Regions from separate parts of the Bradyrhizobium sp. NP1 genome, predicted to be linked through region 2. Evidence: riboswitches for the same ligand, from Rfam matches in the RefSeq annotation. Region 2 holds a riboswitch; the other holds the start of a gene.

Region 1 (4,414 bases), 420 kb from region 2:
CCGCAAACCCTGCCGACAAGGCGGCCACGCCGGAGCAGAGGACCCTGACAGCCAAGGCGATCGACAAGGTGAAGCAGGTCGCCAAATCCGCGAGCGACATTTTCAACCGCGTGCCGTGCCTGCCGCCGAAAGGCGGCGCCGGCACGACCGGGTCGCTGCCGCATGTCGCGGCCAAGCTCGCCGCCGGCGAGCCGGTGGTGATCATCGCCTTCGGCTCGTCATCGACCGTGGGCTACGGCACCAGCGCGCCGGAATTCACCTATCCCAATCGGCTGGCTGCCCAGTTGCACCGGCAATATCCGACGGCCGACATCACCGTCATCAACCGCGGCCAGGGCGGCGAGGACGCGCCCGAGATGATGAAGCGGCTGCAGACCTCGGTGATCGACATGCATCCGGACCTCGTGATCTGGCAGGTCGGCACCAACGCCGTGCTGCGCGATCTCGATCCGGGCGAGACCGCCAAGCTCGTGGAGGAAGGCGTCGCACGCATCCAGGCCGCCGGCAGCGACGTCGTGCTGGTCGATCCGCAATATTCGCCGAAGGTCACCGAGCGCGCCGAGAGCGCGAACAAGATGGTGAAGCTGCTCAGCCGCATCGCGGCGCTGCGCCATGTCGGCATCTTCCCGCGCTTCGACGTGATGCGCGACTGGCACGAGCGGCAGTCCATCCCGATCGACGAATTCGTCATCGCCGACGGCTTGCACATGAACGACTGGGGCTATGCCTGCTTCGCGCAACTGCTCGGCGACGACATCATCCGCTCGGTCGGCCAGATCAAGCTCGGCGTCGCCGTGCCGTCCAACGTGCAGACCTATCGGCCGATGTGAGGCTCTCGCTGCTTACCCTCCCCCTCGAGGGGGAGGGTGAAGCCGTCACGCCTTCTCGAGCGCCGCCGTGAGATCCTCGATCAGGTCGTCGGGATGCTCGAGCCCGGTCGAGAAGCGGATGAAGCCCTCGGAAATGCCGAGCTCGGCGCGCGCCTCGATCGACAGCCGCTGGTGCGTCGTCGTTGCCGGATGGGTGACGAGGCTCTTGGCGTCGCCGAGATTGTTCGAGATGCGCGCGATCTTGAGCGCGTTGAGGACGCGGAAGGCCGCGGGCTTGCCGCCCTTCACCTCGAAGCCGACCAGCGTCGAGCCGGCGCGCATCTGCTTTTTCACGAGCGCGGCTTGCGGATGGTCGGCGCGGCCCGGATAGATCAGGCGCGAGATATTCGGATGGTTCGCGAGCACGTCCGCGATCTTGCCCGCGGACTCGGTCTGCGCGCGCACGCGTACCGCGAGCGTCTCCAGCCCCTTCAGCAGCACCCAGGCGTTGAACGGTGACAGCGACGGACCGGTCTGGCGCATGAAATTGTGCAGGTGCTCGGCGATGAACGCTTCCGACGACAGGATCATGCCGCCGAGGCAGCGGCCCTGGCCGTCGATGTGCTTGGTCGCGGAATAGACCACGACGTCGGCGCCGAGCGCGAGCGGGCTCTGCCAGATCGGCGTTGCGAACACGTTGTCGACGATCAGCCGCGCGCCGGCGGCATGCGCGATCTCGGCGATCGCGGAGATGTCGAGCACGTCGAGCGTCGGATTGGTCGGGCTCTCCAGGAAGAAGCTCCTGGTGTTCGGGCGCACCGCGCGCTTCCATTGGTCGAGATCGAGGCCGTCGACCAGCGTGGACGCGATGCCATAGCGCGGCAGCAGGTCCTCCACCACATAGCGGCAGGAGCCGAACAGCGCCTTGGAGGCCACGACGTGATCGCCGGCCTTGAGCGGCGCCAGCACCGCGGTCGTCACCGCCGCCATGCCGGTCGCGGTCGAGCGGCCGGCCTCGGCGCCTTCGAGCTCGATCATGCGGCGCTCGAACATCGCGATCGTCGGGTTCGAGTAGCGCGAATAGATGTAGCCGGGGTCCTCGCCCTTGAAGCGCGCCTCGCACTGCTCCGCGCTGTCGTAGACATAGCCCTGGGTCAGGAACAGGCCCTCCGAGGTCTCGCCGAATTCGGAGCGCAGCGTGCCGGCGTGGACCAGGCGGGTTTCGGGACGGTAGCGGGTTTTGGCCGCCGGAGCGGTAGACTGGGACATCGGACCTCCATCGCGGCCATGGAACAACGGCCACAAAAAAACCGGCCTGGGAAAACTCCTCAAGGCCGGGATCACACGTGTCCCCGGCCTGTTTAGCGATTTATTTAACGTGGCTGCAAGCCGGCCGGCTCAAATCACCACGGGATAAGTCATGCTCATATTCGCCCCTGACCTTTCCGTCAAGACGGGGTTCGGATAACCGGTAAAAGGGCATATTTTCGGAGTTTGGATGACGTCGGGGCCACCGCCCAAGGACCAGATCGTGTCGTTTTCGCTTCCTACCCACGCCAACGGCATTTTGCCGGATCGCATGATCGCGGCGATGGCGGACGATGGCCTGATCCTGCCGGCCTATCCCTTTGTCGAGAGCCAGATCCAGCCGGCGAGCCTCGATCTGCGTCTCGGCGACATCGCCTATCGGGTGCGCGCCAGCTTCCTGCCGGGGCCGGGCGCGACCGTGGCCGAGCGCATCGACGAGTTGAAGCTGCACGAGATATCGCTCTCGGATGGCGCGGTGCTGGAGACCAATTGCGTCTACATCGTGCCGCTGCTCGAAAGCCTGGCGCTGCCGCCGAAGATCGTCGCTGCCGCCAACCCGAAGAGCTCGACCGGCCGGCTCGACGTCTTCACCCGCGTGATCGCCGACGGCACGCGTCGCTTCGACATGATTGGCGCGGGCTATCACGGGCCGCTCTACGCCGAGATCAGCCCGAAGACATTTCCGGTGTTGCTGCGCGAAGGATCGCGGCTGTCGCAGGTGCGCTTCCGCACCGGCGAAGCGATCCTCAGTGCCGACGAGCTCGACGCGCTGCATGGCGCCGAGCGGCTGGTCGATCGCGATGATGCCGATCTGGCCGGCGGCGTGGCGCTGTCGGTCGATCTCTCCGGCGAAAAGGCGAACGGCTTCGTCGGCTACCGCGCCAAGCGTCACACCGGCGTGGTCGATGTCGACCGCCGCGCCGGCTATGCGGTGGACGAATTCTGGGAGGCGATCCCCGCGCGGCCCGATCGCAGCCTGATCCTCGATCCCGGCGAGTTTTACATCCTGGCGTCAAAGGAAGCCGTGCAGGTGCCGCCGGATTACGCCGCCGAGATGGTGCCGTTCGATCCGCTGGTCGGCGAATTCCGCGTGCACTATGCCGGCTTCTTCGATCCCGGCTTCGGCTATGCGGGCGCTGGCGGCGAGGGCGCACGCGCGGTGCTGGAGGTGCGCTCGCGCGAGGTGCCGTTCATCCTGGAGCACGGCCAGATCGTCGGCCGCCTCGTCTATGAGAAGATGCTGGCGCGTCCCGACGCGATGTATGGCCAGCGCATCGGCTCGAACTATCAGGCGCAGGGGCTGAAGCTTTCCAAGCACTTTCGGGTGTAGCCGGCGATGCGGCGGCAGGCGCGGTTCGCTCTCAGCACGCTGATTGCCCTCGCGCTGACATCAGCCGCCGCGCAGACCGAAGCGCCGAAGCAGGCGCCGACGCCGGCGCAGATGGCCGAATACCGTGCCAGGCTCGCGGAATATGACGCGGCACAAGCGCAATACGGCAAGCTTGCCGATCCCTATTGGGCGCAGGTCAAGGCCAAGCGCGCCGCGCGCACCGCCAAGCGGCGGGCGCATCGCGCGATCACGCTCGACGACTATGTGCTGACGCAGCCGCCCGACTATACCGGGCCGAAGAAGCCGGTCGATCCGTCCGGCGCGAAGGCGCCCGTGCCCGTGGTCGCCGATTTCCTGCGCCATGCTGCCGAGCAGTTCGAGTTCGTGCCGACGCGCCCTGCGAGCGAGATTGATTTCAAGCGCGCCTATGCGCGCGTTGCCGCGGCAGCCGGGCTGACCAGGGATCAGGCGGTGCGCATCTATGGTTTCGAGGCCGGCGGCAACGGCAAATATGACGTGCAGGCGGGTCTCGAATATGACACGCCCGGCGCTGCCGCGATCACCACTGCGCTCGGCTACAATCAGCTCCTGTCCACCAACAGCGTCGAGCTGCTGGCCGAGCAGGGCCGTCAGCTCATCGAGGCGCTGAAGAAGCGCGCGGCCTCGCTCTCCGGCGAACCAAAAAGCCGATTGGAGAACAAGATCGCGATCCTGCAGAAGATGGTCGCGTTCTCGCGAAGCGTGCCCGACGACTGGAATCTGCACGAGCGGCTGGCCGGAACGCCGAAAGGTCTCGGCATTCACGCGCTCAACCTCGACATCGACATCGGCCCGCTGTTGCAGACCCAGAAGCTGCTCAACTCGGTCGTCTTTGCCAAACAGCGCGGCTATCAGGCGCCGTTGACCGCGGCGGAGCTGGAGATGATGAATCTCACCGGCGACGGCAACGGTTTTGACATGATCGCGA
Region 2 (4,414 bases):
ATCCGCGGCCCGTTAAAAATCGCGATGTGGCGAGAATAAGACATGATGCAGCAGTGCGGCATCGCGCATGGGGGGCATTCCGCGTTCAGTAGGTGACGATTCCCGCCGCATTGCAGTCGCAAGCGTTAATTGCGAGGCTCACGCGTCCATCTGACCAGAAAAAAGCAGGAGCCGCGCGATGCCCCACGCCGTCACCCGCGACAAGGTCCGCCTTTATTTCGAGGAAGCGGGCAGCGGAACGCCGATCATTTTCCTGCACGAGTTCGCGGCCGACCACACCAATTGGGAGCCGCAGATGCGCTACTTCTCACGCGGCCATCGCTGCATCGCCTATTCGGCGCGCGGCTACACGCCCTCCGACCTCCCGGCATCGAGCGAGGTCTATACCTACCGGCACTTCTATACCGACGCGCTGGCGGTGCTCGATCATCTCGGCATCGCGAAGGCGCATTTCGTCGGTCTCTCGATGGGTGCCTATTCGTCGCTGCAGATCGGTCTCAACGCGCCCGAGCGCGCGCTCTCGATGACGCTGGCCGGCGTAGGCTCCGGCTCGGAGCTGGAGAGACTGGAGCAATTCCGCGCGCAATGCCGCGCCAACGCCGAGCAGTTCGAGACGCTCGGGTCAGCCGGTGTCGCCAGGGTGACGCGCGAGGCGCCGAGCCGGATTTCCTTCATGCTGAAGGACCCGCGCGGTCATGCCGATTTCTATGCCGCGCTGGCGCGGCATGATTCCAAGGGGTCGGCCAACACCATGCGCAGCTTTCAAGGAGCGCGGCCCTCGATCTACACCATGACGGAGGCGATCCGGAAAGTGGCAACGCCCGCTCTGATCATCTGCGGCGACGAGGACGAGGCCTGCGTCGGGCCGAGCCTGTTCCTGAAGCGCCATCTTCCGGCCTCCGGGCTCTCGATGTTCGCAAAGACCGGCCATGTGCTGAACCTCGAGGAGCCCGCGCTGTTCAACGAGACGGTCGAGCGCTTCATCGCGCTCGCTGAGGCGGGCCGCTGGGGCGCGCGCGACCCGCGGTCGATACTCGCCTGAAACGTCATTCCGGGGCGCGCGAAGCGCGAACCCGGAATGACGCCTGCCGCGTCACTTCCCCTTCTCTGCCCGGCTGAGCAGAAACACGCCCTGCTCGCCGAACATGTTCCAGACCCACCAGGGCAGATTGAGCGGCACCGGCCGGCCGAAGGTGTCGAGCGCCACCGCGCGCTCCATCTTGACGCCGATCTCGTCGCAGAGCTGCACGAAGTCCTTGATGGTGCAGAAATGGATGTTGGCAGTGTCGTACCAGGTCGCCGGCAGATTCTCGGTGCGCGGCATGTGGCCGCCGACCAGAAGCTGCAGCCGCATCTTCCAGAAACCGAAATTCGGAAACGAGACGATGGCGCGGTGGCCGATCCGCAGCAGATTCTCCAGCACGACCTTCGGCTGCCGCGTCGCCTGCAGCGTCTGCGACAGGATCACATAGTCGAAGGCGTCGTCGGGATAGTTGACGAGGTCGGTGTCGGCATCGCCCTGCACCACCGCAAGGCCCTTGGCGACGCAGCGATTGACGCCCTCGCGCGACAGCTCGATGCCGCGCCCGTCGATGCCGCGGCTTTCAAGCAGTTGCAGCAGGTCACCGTCGCCGCAGCCGACATCGAGGACCTTCGAGCCAGGCTTGACCATCCCGGCGACCAGCCGATGATCACTGCGGTAATTGCCGGTACGATCGGGCGAGAGCCCTTCGAGCGGCAGGGTCTGCTCTTGCACGGCCATCACTCAACCACCCGGAAGCCCGCGCGCCTTGCCCGCCGATTGCAGGAAGGCGCGGGAAATATCGAAGAACTCGGGCACGTCGAGCAGGAAGGCGTCGTGGCCCTTGTCGGTCTCGATCTCGGCGAACGACACGCGTGCGCTCGAGGCATTCAGCGCATGCACCAGCGCCCGTGATTCCGAGGTCGGAAACAGCCAGTCAGAGGTAAACGACACCACGCAGAAGCGGGTCTTGATACCGCGGAATGCCTGCGCCAGCACGCCGTCATGGTCGGCAGCGATGTCGAAATAGTCCATCGCCCGCGTCAAATAGAGGTAGCTGTTGGCATCGAAACGCTCGACAAAGGACGAGCCCTGGTAACGCAGATAGCTCTCGACCTGGAAGTCAGCGTCGAAGGAGAAGGTCGGCAGCTCGCGGTCCTGCATCCGCCGGCCGAACTTGCGGTGCAGCGCCGCGTCCGAGAGATAGGTGATGTGCGCGGCCATCCGCGCCACTGCGAGCCCGCGATGCGGCAGCGTGTCATGTTCGGTGTAACGTCCCTGGTACCAGTTCGGATCCGCCATCACGGCCTGACGGCCAAGCTCGTGGAAGGCGATGTTCTGCGCCGAGTGGCGCGTCGAGCAGGCGATCGGCAGCGCGGAAAACACGCGCTCCGGATAGGCGGCGGTCCATTGCAGCACCTGCATCCCGCCCATCGAGCCGCCGACCACGCAAAACAGCGTGTCGATGCCGAGTCGATCGAGCAGCATGGCTTGCGCGCGCACCATGTCGGGGATGGTGACGACGGGAAATTCCAGCCCCCAGGGTTTGCCGGTCGCCGGGTTGGTCGAGGCCGGCCCCGTCGAGCCCATGCAGCCGCCGATCACATTGGCGCAGATGACGAAGTACTGGTTGGTGTCGAGCGGCCGGCCGGGCCCGACCATGCTCTCCCACCAGCCCGGCTTGCCGGTCACGGGATGGATGTTGGCGACATGCTGATCCAGCGTCAGCGCATGACACATCAGCACCGCGTTGGAGCGGTCGGCGTTGAGCTCGCCATAGGTCTGATAGGCGATCTGGAAAGGCGCCAGATCAACGCCGCAATCGAGCTTCAGCGGCTCGTTCAAGCCGAACTTCGCGACCTGCGACGTCGGATGGTCGACCTCATGCGCGCGGTCCTCGGCCTGGATCGCCGGACTTGCTATCGACTGCACGTCTGCCATGTAGCTCGGGCCCCGTTAGGGGTCAAAGACCCCTCGAAAACAGGCCATGAAAAACCCGGCCTGAACAAAGGTTCGGCCGGGATAACGTCCCCCGGCCTGTTTAGCGAGTTTTTTAACGTGGCTGCAAGCCGGCCGGCTCAAATGACCACGGAACAGGACGAAAGTAGAGGCTGGCGGCCTTTTCGTCAAGGCAAGCCGGTGGTTAACGACCCGCCGCCACGGCACGGCTGGCAGCCGCCGTCGATGTTTCTCTTTGCTTTCGGCGCCCGTCTTTCCTAAGCAGGGTCGGTGATCGCCGGCCGCGCATGCGCAAGAAGCCGGCATCGAAGGCGTTTTGAAGATGTCCAAACCACCCCCAGCGCCGCCCTCGCTTGCCGAACTGCGCAAGGAGATCGACGCGATCGACGAACAGGTGCATCGACTGCTGATGGCGCGCGGCGACATCATCGACCGGCTGATCCGGGTCAAGCAGACCCAGGAGGTCGGCTCGGCGTTCCGCCCCGCACGCGAGGCCGACATGATGCGCCGCCTGGTGCAGCGCCATCGCGGCATCCTGCCGCTCGACACGGTGGAGAGCATCTGGCGCGTCATCATCGCGACCTTCACCTATGTGCAGGCGCCGTTCGCGGTGCATGCCGACGTCTCGACGAGCGAACCCGCGATGCGGGATTCGGCGCGCTTTCACTTCGGTTTCACCGTGCCCTATGTGGCGCATTTTTCCGCATCCGCCGCCGTCGACGCGGTGGCAAAATCGAAAGGCGATCTCGCGCTGGTCTCCGCCACGTCAAGCCGCGCACCCTGGTGGCTGACGCTGGAAGCCGAGGGCGCGCCGAAGATCATCGCCCGGCTGCCCTTCGTCGAGCGCGCCGACCATCCGGCGGCGCTGCCGGTTTTCGTCGTCTCGCGCGTCGCCGACAACGCCATGGTGACCGAGGTCGAGACCTGGAGCGTGCGCGTCTCGGGCTGGAATGCCGAGATCGCGCGCGCGCTGTCGCCGCTCGCCGAGATCGTCGCGGTGCCCGACACCGCCTTTGACGGTGCGGCGCTGCTCGTATCGATCGCAGGCGCCGGCCGCCTCGACGCCGTCATGCGCGCGCTGGTCGATGCGGGAGCGTCGGTGCGTTCATCGGCCCTCGTCGGCAGCCATGCAACGCGCTATACGGTGCCCATTAACGGGGTAGCCCGCTAGCCCACCCCGCCAATTCCGGAGTTGAAGATGAACCGCCCCGTGCCGAATCCCGGCATTCTCGACATTGCGCCCTACACGCCCGGCAAGAGCCCGGTGCCGGAACCGGGCCGCAAGGTGTTCAAGCTCTCGGCCAACGAGACGCCGTTCGGGCCCTCGCCCAAGGCGATCGCGGCCTACAAGCACGCGGCCGATCATCTGGAGGACTATCCGGAAGGCACCTCGCGCATCCTGCGCGAGGCGATCGGCCGCGCCTACGGGCTCGA

The links. Region 2 has a riboswitch for S-adenosylmethionine ahead of metX (homoserine O-acetyltransferase MetX). Riboswitches for the same ligand answer to the same signal wherever they lie in the genome.
Region 1: linked by a shared signal. The riboswitch ahead of QOU61_RS03955 (O-succinylhomoserine sulfhydrylase) and the one ahead of metX (homoserine O-acetyltransferase MetX) in region 2 are both predicted to bind S-adenosylmethionine.

Annotation. Positions count from the first base shown of each region.
Region 1 covers NZ_CP127385.1:841,436-845,849, forward strand. The annotation lists gene QOU61_RS03950 (GDSL-type esterase/lipase family protein) at 1-830, shown strand, start outside; gene QOU61_RS03955 (O-succinylhomoserine sulfhydrylase) at 876-2,078, opposite strand; SAM riboswitch at 2,150-2,229, opposite strand; gene QOU61_RS03960 (2'-deoxycytidine 5'-triphosphate deaminase) at 2,308-3,447, shown strand; gene QOU61_RS03965 (invasion associated locus B family protein) at 3,454-4,414, shown strand, end outside.
Region 2 covers NZ_CP127385.1:1,259,328-1,263,741, reverse strand. The annotation lists gene QOU61_RS05995 (alpha/beta fold hydrolase) at 179-1,042, shown strand; gene metW (methionine biosynthesis protein MetW) at 1,094-1,762, opposite strand; gene metX (homoserine O-acetyltransferase MetX) at 1,766-2,962, opposite strand; SAM riboswitch at 3,042-3,121, opposite strand; gene QOU61_RS05980 (chorismate mutase) at 3,303-4,151, shown strand; gene hisC (histidinol-phosphate transaminase) at 4,179-4,414, shown strand, end outside.